One region of the Kitasatospora sp. NPDC085464 genome, then DNA from elsewhere that is predicted to be linked to it. Evidence: riboswitches for the same ligand, from Rfam matches in the RefSeq annotation. Region 1 holds a riboswitch; each other region holds the start of a gene.
What was found. A riboswitch is a leader RNA that binds a small molecule or an ion and turns the genes downstream of it on or off. The one in region 1 is predicted to bind cyclic di-AMP.

Region 1 (5,775 bases):
CTCCAGTGCGGCCGCGTTGACCTCGGGGTCCTTGCGGCTGGGGATGAACGCGGCCATGCCGCCGATCGCGTGGGCGCCGCGCCGGTGGCAGGTCTGCACCAGCAGGCGGGTGTAGGCGGCCATGAACGGCGAGGCCATGGTGACGCTGTTGCGGTCCGGCAGGATGTAGTGCTCGCCGGCGTCGCGGAAGTTCTTGACGATCGAGAACAGGTAGTCCCAGCGGCCCGCGTTGAGGCCGGCCGCGTGCTCGCGCAGCTCGTACAGGATCTCGTCCATCTCGAAGGCGGCGGTGATGGTCTCGATCAGGACGGTGGCGCGGATGGTGCCGTGCGGGATGCCGAGTTCGGCCTGGGCGTGGGTGAACACGTCGTTCCAGAGCCGGGCCTCCAGGTGGCTCTCGGTCTTCGGCAGGTAGAAGTACGGCCCGGAGTTGGGGTCGTCGGTGCCCTTGGCGAGCAGCCGGGCGGCGTTGTGGAAGAAGTACAGGCCGAAGTCGAGGAACGCGCCGGCGACCGGGGTGCCGTCGACCAGCAGGTGGTTCTCGTCCAGGTGCCAGCCGCGCGGGCGGACCACGACGGTGGCGAGCTCGGCGGCGGGCTTGAGGGTGTAGGCCTTGCCGGCCGGGGTGGTGAAGTCGATCCGGCTCTCGTAGGCGTCGATCAGGTTGATCTGGCCGCTGACCACGTTCTCCCAGGTCGGGGAGGTGGCGTCCTCGAAGTCGGCGAGCCAGACCCGGGCCCCGGAGTTGAGGGCGTTGATGACCATCTTGCGGTCGGTCGGGCCGGTGATCTCGACCCGGCGGTCCCGGAGCGCGCGCGGCGCCTCGGCGACCTTCCAGTCCGCGGCCCGGACGTCGGCGGTCCCGGGGAGGAAGTCCAGCGTGCCGGCCGCCGCGATCTCGGCGCGTCGGGTCTTCCGCCTGGCCAGGAGTTCCTGCCGGCGGCCCTCGAAGGTGCGGTGAAGGCCGACGACGAAGGCCACGGCCTCCGGAGTGAGCACCTCCTCCGCCCGGTGGACGCGCGGACCGGCGACAGTGACGACCGGAGCGGCGGGAGAGGAGGTGGTTGGGGGTACCCCCGGCCGGAGGCTGGGGGAGGGCCCCTGATCTGCAGCCATGAGCAGGACACTCCTAAGACGGTTGAGCCTGGCGAAGGGAGCTCCGGTGGGAACTTCCTCGTGTACTTCCTCGGTCGATTCCCGCCTGTCGGCGAGATCGATTCTGTAAGGTGGAGACTAGTTTCCGCGATACAGAATTTCAACGGTTTGTTGAAGAGGTCGCCGGGACTCTACTCCTCCCCGACAGCGAAGGGAACGCCGGTGGTTGCGACCCCCGACACAGCATCGACGACGGGCGCCGACCGCGCGAGCGGCGGCGTGCAGTCCGTCGAACGCGCCTTCCAACTCCTGGAGGCGCTGGCCGACTCGGGCGGCGTGGCCACGCTCAGCGAGCTCTCCACCAGTTCCGGCCTCCCGATGCCGACCATCCACCGCCTGGTTCGTACCCTCGTGCAGCAGGGCTATGTCCGCCAGGACACCGCACGCCGCTACACCCTCGGCCCCCGGCTGATCCGCCTCGGCGAAACCGCCGGCCGCCTGCTCGGCAGCTGGGCCCGCCCCTACCTGGCCGAACTCATGGAGGCCACCGGTGAGACCGCGAACCTGGCGGTGCTGGAGGGCGGCGAAGTGGTGTACGTCGGGCAGGTGCAGTCGCGGCGCTCGATGCGGATGTTCACCGAGGTCGGACGGCGGGTGCAGCCGCACTGCACCGGCGTCGGCAAGGCGCTGCTCGCCCAGCTCCCCGAGGAGGAGGCGCGCGCCGTGCTCGGCCCCAACCCGCTGCCGGCGCACACCGAGTACACGGTCACCGACCCGCAGGAGCTGATGCGCCAGCTCGCCGAGGCGCGCGAGCGCGGCTACGTCGTCGACGACCAGGAGCAGGAGATCGGCGTCCGCTGCATCGCGCTCGCCGTCCCGGGCGCCCCGACGCCCACCGCCCTCTCGGTCTCCGGGCCGGAGGCGCGCATCCGGGCGCTGGAGGAGCAGGCCGGCGCGGCCTCGCTGGTCCCGGTGATGCACCAGATCGCCACCCGGCTCGGGCAGGTCCTCGCACCCTGACCCTCCGTCAACCTGCTTGGTAGTACGGCGAGGCGGGCGATCTCGGCGGGCGAGGAAGGACCGGCGCGGCGGGCGGGCAGGACAGTCTCGTAGGACGGGGCTGAGCCGTTGCGGAGCGGGCAGGCCGACCGCCGCCCCGCCGGGCAGGCCGACGGGCCGGCGTCCTCCGTTCGAGCGCACGGCGGGCGGGGCGGGTCGGGTCGCGCCAGGTCACGGCAGCGTCTCGGCCACCCTGGTGCCGACGCGGCCCGCGACGGTGCCGGCCGCCGGAGCACGAGAGCAGGGTGACCGGGATGAGACACCGGGATGTACGGGGTGGCGCGGACCCGCGGCGCGGCGCGAGAGTCGGGGGGTTCGGCCGGGTCGGGGGGTTCGGCCGGGTCGGGCTGGTCGCGGTCGTGACGGCGAGCTGCGCGGCGACGGTGCTGGCCACCGGCCCGTCCTGGGCACTGCGTCGGCCTGAGCCACGCCCGGCGGTGGATGTCGTCACGCCGAACGCGCCGGTCGTGCCCGTCGTGCCCGTCGCGCCGGTCGCACCGGGCGGGTCCGCCGGCCCCGGGGTGTCGACGCTGCCGGCCCTGGTCGCCCAGCCGTCCCACTCCCGCCTGCAGGTGGTCCGGCTCGACCCGGAGGCGGCAGCGCCCGACGGCACCACGACGATCCACGCCTTCGTCGCCAACCGGGGCCCGGAGACCACCGCCTCCCCGTTCACGGTCGTGGTCACCCTGCCGCCGGGTGTGACCCCGGTGGGCCCGTTCTTCCCCGAGGACTGCGAGGTGTTCCAGGGCGGCCACCGGGTGCGCTGCGTCTTCGGCCCCGGGCTGAAGGAGGGGCGCAGCGCGACCGCCCTCGTCCCGGTCCGGCTGGATCCCGATCTGCCCGTGGGAACCCTGAGCGGCGGCTGGGTCGCGGTGCGCAGCGCGGACGACCAGGACGAGAGCAACCACCGGCAGCCGTTCGACATCACGGTCGCCGAGCCGGCCGACGGCTCCTGAACCACGTCGACCCACCGGTCACCGGCCGCCGGCGAGCGGCCGCCGGCTTCCGGTGACCGGTGGGACGTCCTACCCGACTACCGGTAGACGCGGACGTAGTCGGCGGCCATGGTGATCGGAGCGGTCCCCTGCGGCGCGGGGTGGTACTGGCCCGCGCACACCGAGAGGTTGAGGATCAGGTACGCCGACCAGTTGGCGCCGACGCCCTTGCCGTCCGAGAAGACCTTCGCGCCGTTGACGTACCAGTCCACCGAGTTGGCGCCGTAGTAGGTGCCGATGGTCACCCACTGGTCCTTCGCGACGGCGCTCGCGTCGGTGTAGTACTTCGCGTTGCCGGGGTTGACGTGGTTGGTCAGCTCCAGCAGGTTCGGGTTGTCGGGGTGGTACTCGAAGGAGTCGACCTCGCCGTTGCCGTTCTTCCAGGTCCACAGGGCGGGCCAGGCGCCGGTGCCGGCGGGCAGCTTGACCCGGGTCTCGGCGTAGTCGCCGGTCTTGACCTGGAAGCCCTCGCCGGAGCCCTCGGTGGTCAGGAAGCCCGTGTTCCAGGACTGCTTGCCGTTCTCCAGGGCCGGGCCGCCGGAGGTGGCGGTGAAGGTGGCGACCCCGTTCGCGACGCTGACGTTGTTCTTGTTCAGCCAGTCCAGCTTGTTGTCGTCCGGGTTGTGGTTCCCGTACTTGTAGGCGGTGCTCTTGTCGCCGACCCAGCGCTGGCCCCAGGAGATGGCGCTGTTGAACTCGTCGGACCAGGCCAGCGACTTGCCGGCGACCGGGGAGGACGGCGCGGGGGTGGTCGGGCTCGCCGTGGCGCTCGGGGTCGGCGCGGGGGTCGCGGTGGCGCTCGGGGTCGCGGTGGCGCTCGGGGTCTGCGTGGGGGTCGGCGCCGGGGCCGGGGTGGCGGTGGCCGAGACCACCAGCTGCTGCGAGGGCAGGTTGTGCCAGACGCCGCCGAGGTCCTGCCAGAATCCGAACTCGGTGTACGTCCCGGCCGGCAGGGTGCGCGCGCCACTGGTGAAGTTCACGCCGCTCGGGCAGATCTGCACGTTGGAGGCGTTGCCGGGGAAGTCGAGGTTGGTGCCGCGCGCGTCGCGGACGCCCACGCCCACGGTCTTGGCGGTGAAGCAGGCCGAGGAGTGCAGACCGAGCGAGGCGGTGGCGGCCTTGCCCGCGACCATGGTGGCGGGGGCGAGCCGGTCCTGGGTGACGGTCGGCGCGGTGGCCGCCTGGGCACCGGTGACGGACGGCACGCCGAGCAGGCCGGCGCCGCTGATGGCGAGCGCCCCGGTGGCGGCGAAGGCGGCGTTGCGGCCGCGGTGGGAGGGGCGGGCGTGACGCGGTGCGCGGCGCCGGGCAGCAGGCTTGGGCATGAGGTGACCTCTGCGACGCCTGCGAGGTTAGCTGTCGGGTTCGGGCTGCAGTTGCCCGGCCGCCTGTGGAGCGGCTTCACCCCTAGCCTCGACCCGTACGCGCGAGCGCACGGGCCGGGCGCCGACCTTGGTTTCCCCGCTCCCGTCCGCTGTGGTGCTCGGTGACCCGCCGACGGGTGGACGGGACTCGGCGTCCCGGCGGCGGGGTCCGCGAGGGGCGGACGACCGTTGCAGGCTAGGCAGGCCGTACGTGAACGGACAACTCCGGCGGACGGGTTGTCGCGCAGCTCACAGTGGTGTCGATCAACGACGCTGTGTGGCGGCCGAGTTGATCAGTTCACGTGGCCTGGAACGATGCCCGACGGGGTGGCTCTGCGGGTGTCCGGCCGGGCGTTCCGGTTGCGCGTTCCGGTTGCGCGTTCCGGCCGGGCGTTCCGGCCGGGCGTTCCGGCCGGGCGTTCAGCCGAGCCAGGCGTCCACCTGGCTCTCGGCCTCCGGCGCCCACCCGAGCTCCAGGTGGTCGAGGCCGCTCAGCAGCCGGGTGCCGCCGACCGTCGCGATGCCGGTGGTGTCCAGGGCGCTCGCCGTGAACACGATGCCGTCGCTGGGCCCGCGGTTCTCGTTGAGCACGCCCGGGATGTCCGCCGACCCGCCGGCCAGCAGGTAGGTGCGCACCGCGGCCGGGACCCCGGCCTGCTGGAGCGGGGCGATCAGGGAGCCCGCGTCGATCGCCGCCTGGATGCCCTGGCCGGAGGTGTAGAACCCCTGGCCGCCGTAGTAGGTGGTCCACCAGTCCTGGGCGCTGCCGTCCACGCCGTACCTGCCATCCCAGCGGGCGAGCAGCTGGCGCTGGCCCGGGTAGCAGTCGTACCCGCCGGTCGGCAGCACGCCGAGGCAGGGTTGCGCGGTGTACGTGCCGTAGCAGGTCATGTACAGGTGCGGGGACGGCGCGTTGGCGGTGCCGCCGCAGGCCGGCCACGTCGCCAGGTCGAACGACCAGCCGTGGGCGTAGACGTAGTCGAGCCCGCCGTTCGGCCCGCCGAGGGTGACCAGGCGGCGCACGTCGCCCGCGTACGCCCGCCCCCAGGACGGCCGCACCGAGGACACGTACGCCCTGGCGGCGACCTCGCCCTTGCTCCAGGCGACCACGTCGACCTGCGGGGCCCCGAGGCGGGCCCGGATCAGCGCGATCGCGTCGCCGACGGCCTGCGCCTGGAGCAGGTTGTCACCGTGCTTGTGGGCGAAGCCGATGGCGAAGACCCGGTGGCCGGTGCCGGCGAGGTACTGGGCGAGGCCGGTGG
Region 2 (5,775 bases), on a different contig from region 1:
TCCACGAGCCGATCGTGTCCACTGGCGACCGGCGGACTCCACGCCTCGCCCACCCCGAGCCCGCCTGGCGGCCGGCGGGCTCGGAAGGCGGACGGTCTCGGTTCCGACCGGTGGGCGCCGCGTCCCGTAGGGCGCTGCGTGCGCCTGCTCCGGCGGTACGCCTGGGTGTGGGAGTCCGGTGGGCTGGGTTCCGTTGTCGGGCTGCGCGGGGCTGCCTCGGGGTGTCGTTGCCATGGAGGGGGAGCACGGGGCCCGGTTCCGCCGTTCGACCGTCGGGCTGGTCGACTCCGGTGGGCGGGGTGGGTCGCCCCGCGCCTACCCGGGTCGCCGGGAGGGGTGGGGTGGGTGGGGCGAGGGCCGCAGGTGGCCGCGGTGGGCGGGTAGGTTCGGGGTGTGACGACGAATGTTCCCGGTGCCAAGTTGATTCTGCTGACCACGACCCACCGGGTGGCCCCCGGGTTGCTGGCGTGGCCGGCGTGGGAGGCGTTGCGGGCGGCGGGGCGGGTGCTGGTGGCGGACGAGGGGCATCCGCAGCTGGCGGCGGTCCGGCAGGCCGGGGTCGCGGTGGAGGTGGTGGCGCCCGGTTCGGCGCCCGCGTTGGCGCGGTTGTTGACCGAGCAGCCCGCCGGGGCCGGGGCGACGGTGTGGCTGGGCAGTCCGGACGGGGATCCGGGGCTGACGGACGCGCTCGCGCGGCTCGCGGTGGAGCGGGCCGGTGAGGTGCCGGAGATCGAGGTGCTTCCGGGTTCGTACGACCTGCCGGGGGCGCGGCTGCTGGACCTGGTGACGGTGATGGACCGGCTCCGCTCGCCGGGCGGCTGCCCGTGGGACGCCGAGCAGACGCACGAGAGCCTGGTGAAGTACCTGGTCGAGGAGGCGTACGAGCTGGTCGAGGCGATCGAGGAGGGGGACCGCGACACGCTGCGCGAGGAGCTGGGGGACGTCCTGCTCCAGGTGTTCTTCCACTCCAGGATCGCCGAGGAGCACCCGACCGGGGCCTTCTCGATCGACGACGTGGCGGGGGACATCGTCGAGAAGCTGATGTACCGGCACCCGCACGTGTTCGGGGACGTCGAGGCCGGGGGCGCCGCCGAGGTGGAGGCGAACTGGGAGCAGCTGAAGGCCGCGGAGAAGGCGGACCGCGAGTCGGTGCTGGATGGCGTGCCGGCCGGGCTGCCCTCGCTGGCGTACGCGGCGAAGCTGGTGTCGCGGGTGCGCCGGTCGGGCTTCTCCGGGGTGCCGGACGAGCCGTACGAGCTGCCGGCCGAGCTGACCGCGGAGTCGGCGGGCCGGCTGCTGCTCGCGGTGGCGCAGCGGGCGCACGACGCCGGGGTGGACGTGGACGCGGCGCTGCGCTCGGCCGCGCGCGGTTACCGGGACGCGGTGCGCGCGGCCGAGGGCCTCAAGCCGGTCGGGCAGCCCGGCGTGGAGCCGGACGGGAAGTAGGCGCTCAGGCCGCCGTGGCGGTGCTCTCCACCGGGCGCCGCTGCGGCGGGACGAGTTCGCCGATGGCCTCGCCGACGAGGACGACGAGTTCGGCGAGGCGTTCCAGGTCGAGGTGGTCGGGCAGGTCGGCGAGGGAGACGATCCGCTCGCCGTCCGGGCCGGCGACGGCGAACAGGTCGATCGGCCCGAGGTGCTTCTCCGCGGTGTCGACGAGGGCGGCCACGTCGCTGGGGCGGCGGATGTCGCCGGAGACGCCGACGACGGGGCAGCCCGGCCGGTCGAGTTCGGCGGCGAGGTCCTCGGCGATGCCGACGTGCTGGTCGGCGATCAGCATTCCGGCGGCGCCGGCCGCGGAGAACCGGCGGGCGAGGTCGGCGCCCGACCCGCCGTCGAGTACCGCGATGACGACGACTGACCCGCTGACCCGCATGGTCTGCTCCTCCCTGTGGGCGACACCGCACCGGCGCCCACGCGTACTGCGGAGGATCGTAGGCACGACCTGACCCTCCGCAACAGGGATTACCCCTCAGGTGACCAGGCTCACGCCCGCCGTCCGGCCAAGAGCTGTCCAAGAGCTGTCCACGGACCGTCCACGGGTCGTCCACGGAGTGTTGGCGCGCCCGTCGTACGCCGTTGTCACGGGGGTCGCGAGCCGTCGGCGGAGGGGGGAGCGCACCCAGCGGATACGGTCGACCCATGCCAGCTCAGCCCGACCCCGCCCGGCCCGCAGCCACCCCGTCCGACGCCACCCCGCCCGCAGGTCCCGTCCGGCCCGCCGCCCCGCAGTCGGACGCCGCCACCCCGTCGGACGCCGCCGCCCCGCAGTCGGACGCCGCCGCGCCGCAGCCCGAGGCCGCCGCGCCGCAGCCCGACGCCGCCGCTCCGCAGCTGTTCACCTGGGAGTTCGCCGCCGATCCGTACCCCGCCTACGCCTGGCTGCGCGAGCACGCCCCGGTGCACCGCACCAAGCTGCCGAGCGGTGTCGAGGCCTGGCTGGTGACCAGGTACGCGGACGCCCGGCAGGCGCTCGCGGACGCCCGGCTGTCGAAGAACCCGGCGCACCACAGCGAGCAGGCGCACCGCACCGGCCGGGTGGGCATTCCGGGGGAGCGGCAGGCGGACCTGATGACGCACCTGCTGAACATCGACCCGCCGGACCACACCCGGCTGCGCCGCCTGGTGTCGAAGGCGTTCACCCCGCGCCGGGTGGCCGAGTTCGAGCCGCGGGTGCAGCAGCTCACCGATCGGCTGATCGACGGCTTCGCGCAGCGCGGCTCGGCGGACCTGATCCACGAGTTCGCCTTCCCGCTCCCCATCTACGCGATCTGCGACATGCTGGGCGTGCCGGCCGAGGACCAGGACGACTTCCGCGACTGGGCCGGGATGATGATCCGGCACGGCGGCGGCCAACGCGGCGGCGTGGGGCGGGCGGTGAAGCGGATGCGGGCGTACCTGCTGGAGCTGATCCACCGCAAGCGGGCGGACCTCGGGGACGACCTGATCTCGGGCCTGATCCGCGCGAGCGACCACGGTGAGCACCTGACCGAGAACGAGGCCGCGGCGATGGCCTTCATCCTCCTCTTCGCGGGTTTCGAGACGACCGTGAACCTGATCGGCAACGGGACGTACGCGCTGCTGCGCAACCCGGGCCAGCGCCGGTTGCTGCAGGAGTCGGTGGCGCGCGGGGAGAGCGCGCTGCTGGAGACGGGCATCGAGGAACTCCTGCGCTACGACGGGCCGGTGGAGCTGGCGACCTGGCGGTTCGCGACGCGTCCGGTGACCATCGGCGGGGTGGACATCCCGGTCGGCGATCCGGTGCTGGTGGTGCTGGCCGCCGCGGACCGCGATCCGGCCCGGTTCGCGGACGAGAACACCCTGGACCTGGCCCGGACGGACAATCCGCACCTGGGGTTCGGGCACGGCATCCACTACTGCATCGGTGCTCCGCTGGCCCGTTCGGAGGGGCGTGCCGCACTGGCCACGCTGCTTTCCCGGCTGCCCGATCTGCAGCTCGCGGAAAGCCCGGAGAATCTGCGCTGGCGGGGCGGTCTGATCATGCGTGGCCTGCGGGAACTCCCGGTCGAATTCACTCCGGAGAGCCGCTCCCCGCATACGCCGCCGCACGCTCCTTCCGCGCCCCCGGCGAACTGACGCGAGGTGGCGGAACGCCGGGCGGCGCGCTGACGGAACGTCGCCCGGCGTGCTCCCGGTGGGGTGTGAAACCCCATCAATGCCGACATAGTGGCGCCGTTGGTAGGCGATCGGACACGTGCCGTAATTTCTGTGTGATATCCGGGATATGAGCTTGTGATCGGTCTGAAGATCTGTCTACTCTCCCTGGAGTTCGCAGCTGCGGACCTCGTGCGCGGAACGCCGAATCCTGCCCGCCGCGTCACGGGAAACCGACCAGAACCCTGGGCAGGGGCGGGGGAACCAGGTTTGTTGCCGTCCCCACGGCTTGGGGTGAAGCCGCCCGAGCGGAATCGTTTCCGCGTACGGCGGCCGGGCCACCTCCCGGTCCGAACCCGACAGCTCACCTCGCAGGCGTGCGGAGAGGGACCTCTTCATGCTGTTCGTTGGAACCGGCCGTCACCGTCGTCGCACCCAGACCGAGAAGGCCATCGCCGTCGCCGGTGTGGCCGGCGTCGGACTCGCGATGCCGCTCCTCACCGCGACCGGCGCCTCCGCCGCCCCGGTCTCCACCTGGGACGCCGTCGCCCAGTGCGAGAGCGGCGGCAACTGGAGCATCAACACCGGCAACGGCTACTACGGCGGCCTGCAGTTCACCTCCAGCACCTGGAAGGCGTACGGCGGCACCTCGTACGCGGCGCAGGCCAACCAGGCCAGCAAGGCGCAGCAGATCTCGATCGCCGAGAAGGTGCTCGCCTCGCAGGGCCCCGGCGCCTGGCCGGTCTGCTCCGTCAAGGCCGGCCTGACCAAGGGCGGTGCCCCGGCGTCCGTCGACACCTCCTCGGACTCCAAGCCGCAGTCGGCCCCTCAGCAGCAGACGCCCAAGCGGCAGGCCCAGAAGCCGGCCGAGAAGCCGGTCCAGAAGCCCGCCGAGAAGCCGGCCGCGAAGCCCGTACAGAAGCAGGCCCCGAAGCACGCCGCCCCCGTGCAGGCCGAGAAGCCCGTCGACCAGTCGGCGCAGCAGTACGTTCCCAAGCACGCGGCCCCGCGCCCCGCGCAGCCGGCCCCGGTCGCGCAGACCGGCCACGACTACACCGTCCACGCCGGTGACACGCTGTCGACCATCGCCGCCACCCAGGGCGTGTCCGGCGGCTGGCACGCGCTGTACGAGCAGAACCGCTCCACCGTCGGCGGCGACCCGGACCTGATCCTGCCCGGCCAGGTGCTGCACCTCGGCTGAGCCGGCGTGTCCCTGGTGGCACCGGCGACACGCGTGACGGGGGGTCGGTCCGGCCGGCCCCCTTCGTCCGCATTCGCCCGATCCGGTGGGACAAGCTGGGACAAGCAGGTGAACTACCGGTGGGTAGCGGGGCCACACGCTGAGACGGGACCGAGGCCGACGTGGCCTGGAGAGCCCGGGCGGTTAGGCTCTGGTCCGTAACGACTCCGCAATCGTCCCGCCGACAGCGCCACCGTCAGCGGGACCCTGCTTCCGCAAGGAGATGCCTCGTGCCGTCCATCGATGTCGTCGTAGCCCGTGAGATCCTCGACTCCCGCGGCAACCCCACGGTCGAGGTCGAGGTCGGCCTCGACGACGGCAGCACGGGTCGTGCCGCTGTCCCGTCGGGTGCCTCCACCGGTGCCTTCGAGGCCCTGGAGCTGCGCGACGGCGACAAGAACCGCTACTTCGGCAAGGGCGTGGAGAAGGCCGTCCTCGCCGTCATCGAGCAGATCGGCCCGGAGCTGGTCGGCTACGACGCCACCGAGCAGCGCCTGATCGACCAGGCCATGCTGGACCTGGACGCCACCCCGGACAAGTCCTCGCTCGGCGCCAACGCCATCCTGGGCGTCTCGCTGGCCGTCGCGCACGCCGCCTCCGAGGCCAGCGACCTGCCGCTGTTCCGCTACCTGGGCGGCCCGAACGCGCACGTCCTGCCGGTCCCGATGATGAACATCCTCAACGGCGGCTCGCACGCGGACTCCAACGTCGACATCCAGGAGTTCATGATCGCCCCGATCGGCGCGGAGTCCTTCTCCGAGGCCGTCCGCTGGGGCGTCGAGGTCTACCACACCCTCAAGGGCGTGCTGAAGGAGCGCGGGCTGTCCACCGGCCTGGGCGACGAGGGCGGCTTCGCGCCGAACCTGGACAGCAACCGCGAGGCCCTGGACCTGATCACCGAGGCCATCCAGAAGGCCGGC
Region 3 (5,775 bases), on a different contig from region 1:
GGACGGCATCGACCACCTGGGCACGCCGGCCGAGCCGCGGCGCTGACGCTGCTGCGGCCCGCCGGCCTCAGTCCTTCAGCGCCGCCACCTCGTCCAGCCAGAGCCGGGTGAAGTCGGCCAGGCCGACGCCCAGTTCGGCGCGCATCAGCCGGTCCGTACGGCGCTCGCGGTCCTCGCCCTGCCCGTCGTCCGCGCCGACCGCCCGGTAGAAGGCGACCAGCCCCTGCGGCCCGTTGCGGCGGGCGATCAGCTCGCAGGCGAGCCAGGACTGCTCGTAGGCCTGGGCGATGCCGGTGGCGCCGGCGGCGAAGTCCCGGTCGGCGGGCAGTTCGGCGGGCAGCCTCCCGGCGGCGACGTCCCGGGCCAGTTCGGGGGCGATCTGCTGCGGGCTGCGGCCGCTGTCGCGGTAGGCGGTCCAGTCGGCGACGCCCTCGGAGAGCCACATCGGGGTCCAGGCGCGGGTGTCGGCCCTGGTCGCGACATGGGTGGCCTCGTGCGTGACGACCACCTGGCGGCCGAAGCCGCTGAGCCGGCCGTACGCCTCCGGGTTGACCAGCACCCGGTCCGCCGGGGTGTTCCGGGGTGCGCCGGGGGCGGCCACGGTGACCGCCGCCATGTCCGCCCAGCCCGCCGGGTCGCCCTCCAGCAGCCGGGCGAACTGCTCCTCGGTGGCGGGCAGTTCGAGCAGCAGCCGGCCGGGCCAGGCGTCGCCCCAGACCTCCTCGACGGCGGGCACCGCGCGGTCGCCCACCACGACCAGCCCGGCCGGGTCGGGGCCGTCGGCCGAAGCGAGCACCAGGCTGTGCGTGCCCGGCGCCGGCCGGACGGCGCCGAAGTCCCAGAGCGCCGGCGGCCCGTCGGCGCTCTCCTCGCGCTCGACCCGCCAGCCGTCCGCGGCCGCGGCCAGTTCGATCCGGCGCGGGTACACCACGGGGTGGTCGTCGTACCCGGCGATCCGCACCGCCAGGTCGGCCACGGCGGTCAGCCGGTCGGGCCCGCCGCCCGCGGCGAGCACCAGGTTGCGGTACGCCGCCTCGGCCACCGGCAGCCCCGACCGGGCCTCCAGCGTGCGCGCCCGCTCCGCCAGCACCGCCGCCACCGCGGCGCGCCGGTCGGCGACCGCCCCGACCGGTGCCGCCGCCGGGGCGAGCGGCGGCAGCGACAGCTGGGCCAGCCCGCCGACCGCGAGCAGCAGCGCACCCCGCCGGGACAGCGCGCGGCGGGGTACGTGCGCCGGATCGGGTCCGGCGGGGTGGGAAGGGGACGCGCTCAGAGCCGGACCACCCCCGAGACCGGCATGGCGTTGACGCTCTCGTAGCGGACCTTGGCGCCCGGGTAGGGGGCGTGCACGATCACGCCGCCGCCGGCGTACATGCCGACGTGGTGCATGTCCCGGTAGAAGATCACCAGGTCTCCCGGTCGCGCCTCGGAAAGGTCGATCCGCCGGCCGGCGTACGCCTGGGCCTGCGAGGTTCGCGGCAGGGTCACTCCGGCCTGCCGCCAGCTGTAGTACATCAGACCGGAGCAGTCGAACGCGCGGGGCCCGGTGGCTCCGTAGACGTACGGCGAGCCGATCATGCGCACCGCGGCGGCCAGCGCGGCCGCCCCGCGCTCGGAGGCGGGCGGGGCGGTGCCGAGGTCCAGCCGGTCGGTGCCGCGGGTGGCGCGCTGCTCGGCGTCCCGGGCGTCCTGGGCGGTCATCCTGGCCCGTTCGGCGGCGTCGAGGCCGTTGAGCAGCTTCTGCGCCCTGGCCAGCCGCTGCTGGATCTGCTGCTTGCCGTCGGCGAGCGAGCGGCGGGCCTGGTCGAGCTCGGCGAGCTTTCCGGTGGCCTCCGTCCGCCGCTGGTCGAGCCACCGCTGGCGGGTGACCAGCTCGTGCAGCGTCTCCTGCTGCCGCTGCGACGCCTGGCCCATGGTGCGGGCGCGGGCGAGGTAGCCCTCCGGGTCGGGGGACAGCATCAGCTGGGCGGTCTGGGTCATCCCGCCGCCGCGGTACTCGGCCCCGGCGACGGTCGCCAGGTCGCCGCGCAGCTCGTTGAGCTGGTCCTGGGCGACGGCGATCTCGCCCTGCAGGATCGTGGTCTCCCCCTGGAGCCGGCGCTGGGCCTCCTGCGCGGCGTTGTACTGCTCGGACGCCTGCTCGGCCTCGTCGTAGAGCTGCTCGACCTGCGCCTGGACGTCCTTGCGGTCGGCCGGGTCCGGGCTGCCGGGGGCGGCGTGGGCGCCGCCGCCGGTCGCCACGCCCAGCGCGGTGGTGGCGGCCGCCGTCAGCACCAGTGCACGGGCGAGCAGTTGGGAACGGCGGTGCACAAGCACGGCAGCGGCTCCAATCCTGCGGCGCGGCCCCGCGGCCGCCCGTGGCGGGCGGCCGTCGAGCGGGAGTCCGGTGGCAGACGTTAGCGAGTCCGGGCAAGCGAGTCCAAACCCCTACGGACCCGAATATTTGACCCCCAATCGGACATCAGCCCGAGCAGCCGCCAACGCCGCAGGCCCGGCCTTCCGCGGTGGAAGACCGGGCCTGCGAGGAGCCGAACGGGGTCAGACCCGCACGATGCCGCTCAGCGGCATGTTGGTGACGGCCTCGTAGCGGACCGACGCACCCGGCTTGGGGGCGTGCAGCACCTGGCCGTTGCCGGCGTAGATGCCGACGTGGTGGGCGTCCCCGTAGAAGATCAGCAGGTCGCCGGGCTGGGCCTGGGACAGGTCGGTGCCGATCCGGGTGCCGGCGTGGGCCTGCTCCTGCGAGGTGCGCGGCAGCGACACGCCGACCTGGTTGAACGCCCAGACCATCAGGCCGGAGCAGTCGAAGGAGCTCGGGCCGGTGGCGCCCCACACGTACGGGCTGCCGACCTTGGAGGCGGCGGCGGAGAGCGCGGCGGCACCGCGCGAGCTGCCCGGGGCCGGGAGCTTGCCGGCCGGCGTGGACGACGGCGTGGAGAGGTCGGTGCGGCTGTTGTCGCGCGAGGCGCGGTCGGCGTTCTGCTGCGCCTTCGCGGCGGCGTCGGCCTGGGCCTTGGCGTCGGCGGCGGCCTTCTCCTCGGCCGCGCGCAGCGCCTGGCGCTCCTGCTCGGTCAGGGTGTTGAGCAGGTCCTGGGCGGCCTTCAGCTTGGCCTGGACCTCGTCCTTGGAGGCCTTCAGCTGCTGGGTGGTCGACTCCAGCTCGGCGAGCTTGCCCTGGGCCTCGGTGCGGTCCTGGTCGAGCTTGCGCTGCTGCTCCTGGAGCTGCTTCAGCTGGTTCTTCTGGGTGTCACCGGCCTGGTTCAGCGCACCGGCCTGGTTGAGGAAGTTGTCCGGGCTGGACGAGAACATCAGCTGGACGGTCGGGGATATGCCGCCGTTGCGGTACTGCTCCCCGGCGATCTCGGCGAGTCCGCCCTGCAGCTCGGTCACCTGGGCCTGCTGACGGGCCACCTGGTCCTGCAGGCCGGAGACCTGCTTCTCCAGGGTCTGCTGCTTCTCCTGGGCGGCGTTGTACTGCTCGGTCGCCACCTCGGCCTGCTCGTTGAGCTGGTCGACCTGCTCCTTGACCTGGTCCTTGGTCGGCTGCGGGTCGGCGTGGGCGCCGGACTGCGCGGAGAGGGCGACGGCAGCGGCGGCGACACCGGTCAGGATCGAGACCCGGGCGCGACTTGCTGGCTTGGGACGACGATGGGACGCCACGAAGGCGGGCTCCTTCTTCCTACGTCCGCCTACCGGGTGAGCTGACGGGTTCGGGCCGGAAGCATGCCCTACGACGCCTCACGGCCGTTCCAGCGGCCGACCTGGCGCCGATTCACCCCGGAGGAACGTGGTTCCCCGGCTCCGCTCCGCAGCGCCCCCGACCACTGGGCTCCCCTGTCGGGCAGTCGCTTCGACCTGCCCCGCTGCCTCGCGAACTCGGCGGTAACCACCGCCGCCACCCTGGCTGGGTGATCGACAGTGCGGTGGTTCGAAGCACGACCCTAGTAACTGAACCGTGATCGGTTCAAATCCTTGTCAGAAAAAAGACGGAAGATTGCCCAAGTTCTTTTGTGAAAATGACCGATGGTGATCACGACCGTACGCAAGGCTGATCAGGCCTCACCCGCCGCTCGCGAAACGGTCGAAAACCCGAACGCCACCCCGTCGGAGGTGGCGCGGATCACAGGGGCCCGCACGGGGCCCCCGGAGGGTGTCGGGCCGTCAGACCCGGCGGATGGTGTTGATCGGCATCGCGTCGGCCTTCATCACCTTCACCACGTCACCGGTGTGCGGCGCGTGGACCACCATGCCGTTGCCGATGTACATCCCGACGTGGTGCATGTCACCGCCGTAGATGACCAGGTCGCCGGGCTGGGCCGCGGCCAGTCCGGGCACCGCGGTGCCGTAGTGGCCCTGCTCCTGCGAGGTGCGCGGCAGCGAGACGCCGGCCTGGCCGTACGCCCAGAGCATCAGGCCGGAGCAGTCGAAGGTGCTCGGACCGGTGGCGCCCCACACGTACGGCGAGCCCTGCTTGCTCATCGCCTTGGCGACGGCCACCGCGGCGTACCCGCTGGCCGGCGGCAGGTTGCTCAGGTCGACCCGGTCGCTGCCGCGCGAGGCCCGGTCGTCCTGCGCCTGCTGGGCCTTCAGCGCGGTGCGCTCGGCGGCGCTGAGCGAGTTCAGCAGGTCCTGGGCGGCCTGCAGCTTGGTGTTGACGTCCGCCTTGGCCTGGTTCAGGTCCTTGGTGGTGCTGTCCAGCGAGGCCAGCACGGCGGCCGCCTCGGCCTTCTCCTGGTCCAGCCGGCGCTGCTCGTCCAGCAGCGACTTGAGCGCCTCGGCCTGGGTGGTGCTGGCCTGCTGGACCGTCGAGGCCTTCTCCAGGTAGCCCGACGGGTCGGAGGAGAGCATCAGCTGGACGGACGGGTCGATGCCGCCGCTGCGGTACTGGTCGCCGGCCACCTCGGCCAGGCCGCCCTGCAGCTGGGTCATCTGCTCCTGGCCGCGGGCCACCTGGTCCTGCAGCTGGTCGGCCTGCTTGCGCAGCTGGTCGGCCCGCTCCTTGGCGCCGTTGTACTTCTCGGCCGCCTGCTCCTGCTCCTCCTGGAGCTGGTCGATCTGCGCCTTGACGTCCGTTTTGTTCGGCTGCGGCGCGGCGTGCGCGGCCACCTGGGCGGAGAGGGCGACCGCGGTCGCAGCGGCAGCGGTGAGCACGGAGATCCGCGCGCGGCTCGGCTGCTTGGGACGGCGGTGGGAGGCCAAGGGACCGGCTCCTTCTTCCAACGGACTCACCCGATCGGATGAGGAACCGGAAAATAGGTTTGACGCCAGACCCTAGTGCGGATCTATCCGCTTTGCCACTCCCCCGAAGGCGTGAACCCCGTTCACCACACCGGCTTCACCGCACCCGCACACGGTCGTGGACGCGGCGCTGACCAGGTGTCATCCTAGCGGGCCGACGCTCAGGGCCGCGCCAGCCGGTTCAGCAGCAGCACCGACGCCACCGGGCGCGCGCCCGCCTTCCGCACGCCCTCCGCGACCTCCCGGTCGGCGGAGACCACCACCACCGGACGGCCCTGCGGCTCGGCCCGCACCAGACGGCGGATCAGCTCGTCCGCGGTCTCCCCGGTCCGGCTGAACCGCACCCGGACCCCGCGCGGCGGCGCCATGATCACCGGAACGTCCAGGTCCTGGCCGTCGAACACACAGGTGACCTCCGCCTGGGTGCGCTGGGCCAGCATCGCCAGCCCGCCCAGCAGCCGGATCCGCTGCTGCTCCAGCGGCAGCGTCGGATAGCCGGTCTTGGTCACGTTGTAGCCGTCCACCACCAGGTGCACC

Region 2: it holds a riboswitch for cyclic di-AMP, as region 1 does, so the genes downstream of both, ACIGG8_RS36410 (transglycosylase family protein) here and ACIGG8_RS13955 (hypothetical protein) in region 1, are expected to answer to the same signal.
Region 3: it holds a riboswitch for cyclic di-AMP, as region 1 does, so the genes downstream of both, ACIGG8_RS13085 (NlpC/P60 family protein) here and ACIGG8_RS13955 (hypothetical protein) in region 1, are expected to answer to the same signal.

Annotation. Positions count from the first base shown of each region.
Region 1 is NZ_JBITTM010000013.1:112,785-118,559, reverse strand. Features, by position in the region: gene aceB (malate synthase A) at 1-1,116, opposite strand, end outside; gene ACIGG8_RS13965 (IclR family transcriptional regulator) at 1,318-2,115, shown strand; gene ACIGG8_RS13960 (hypothetical protein) at 2,514-3,110, shown strand; gene ACIGG8_RS13955 (hypothetical protein) at 3,188-4,474, opposite strand; cyclic di-AMP (ydaO/yuaA leader) riboswitch at 4,476-4,641, opposite strand; gene ACIGG8_RS13950 (esterase/lipase family protein) at 4,934-5,775, opposite strand, start outside.
Region 2 is NZ_JBITTM010000058.1:42,286-48,060, forward strand. Features, by position in the region: gene ACIGG8_RS36395 (MazG family protein) at 394-1,446, shown strand; gene ACIGG8_RS36400 (SDR family NAD(P)-dependent oxidoreductase) at 1,451-1,876, opposite strand; gene ACIGG8_RS36405 (cytochrome P450) at 2,143-3,597, shown strand; cyclic di-AMP (ydaO/yuaA leader) riboswitch at 3,841-4,007, shown strand; gene ACIGG8_RS36410 (transglycosylase family protein) at 4,013-4,816, shown strand; gene eno (phosphopyruvate hydratase) at 5,086-5,775, shown strand, end outside.
Region 3 is NZ_JBITTM010000012.1:115,985-121,759, forward strand. Features, by position in the region: gene ACIGG8_RS13070 (glycosyltransferase 87 family protein) at 1-46, shown strand, start outside; gene ACIGG8_RS13075 (hypothetical protein) at 68-1,090, opposite strand; gene ACIGG8_RS13080 (NlpC/P60 family protein) at 1,270-2,316, opposite strand; gene ACIGG8_RS13085 (NlpC/P60 family protein) at 2,539-3,660, opposite strand; cyclic di-AMP (ydaO/yuaA leader) riboswitch at 3,671-3,824, opposite strand; gene ACIGG8_RS13090 (NlpC/P60 family protein) at 4,162-5,199, opposite strand; gene ACIGG8_RS13095 (NYN domain-containing protein) at 5,400-5,775, opposite strand, start outside.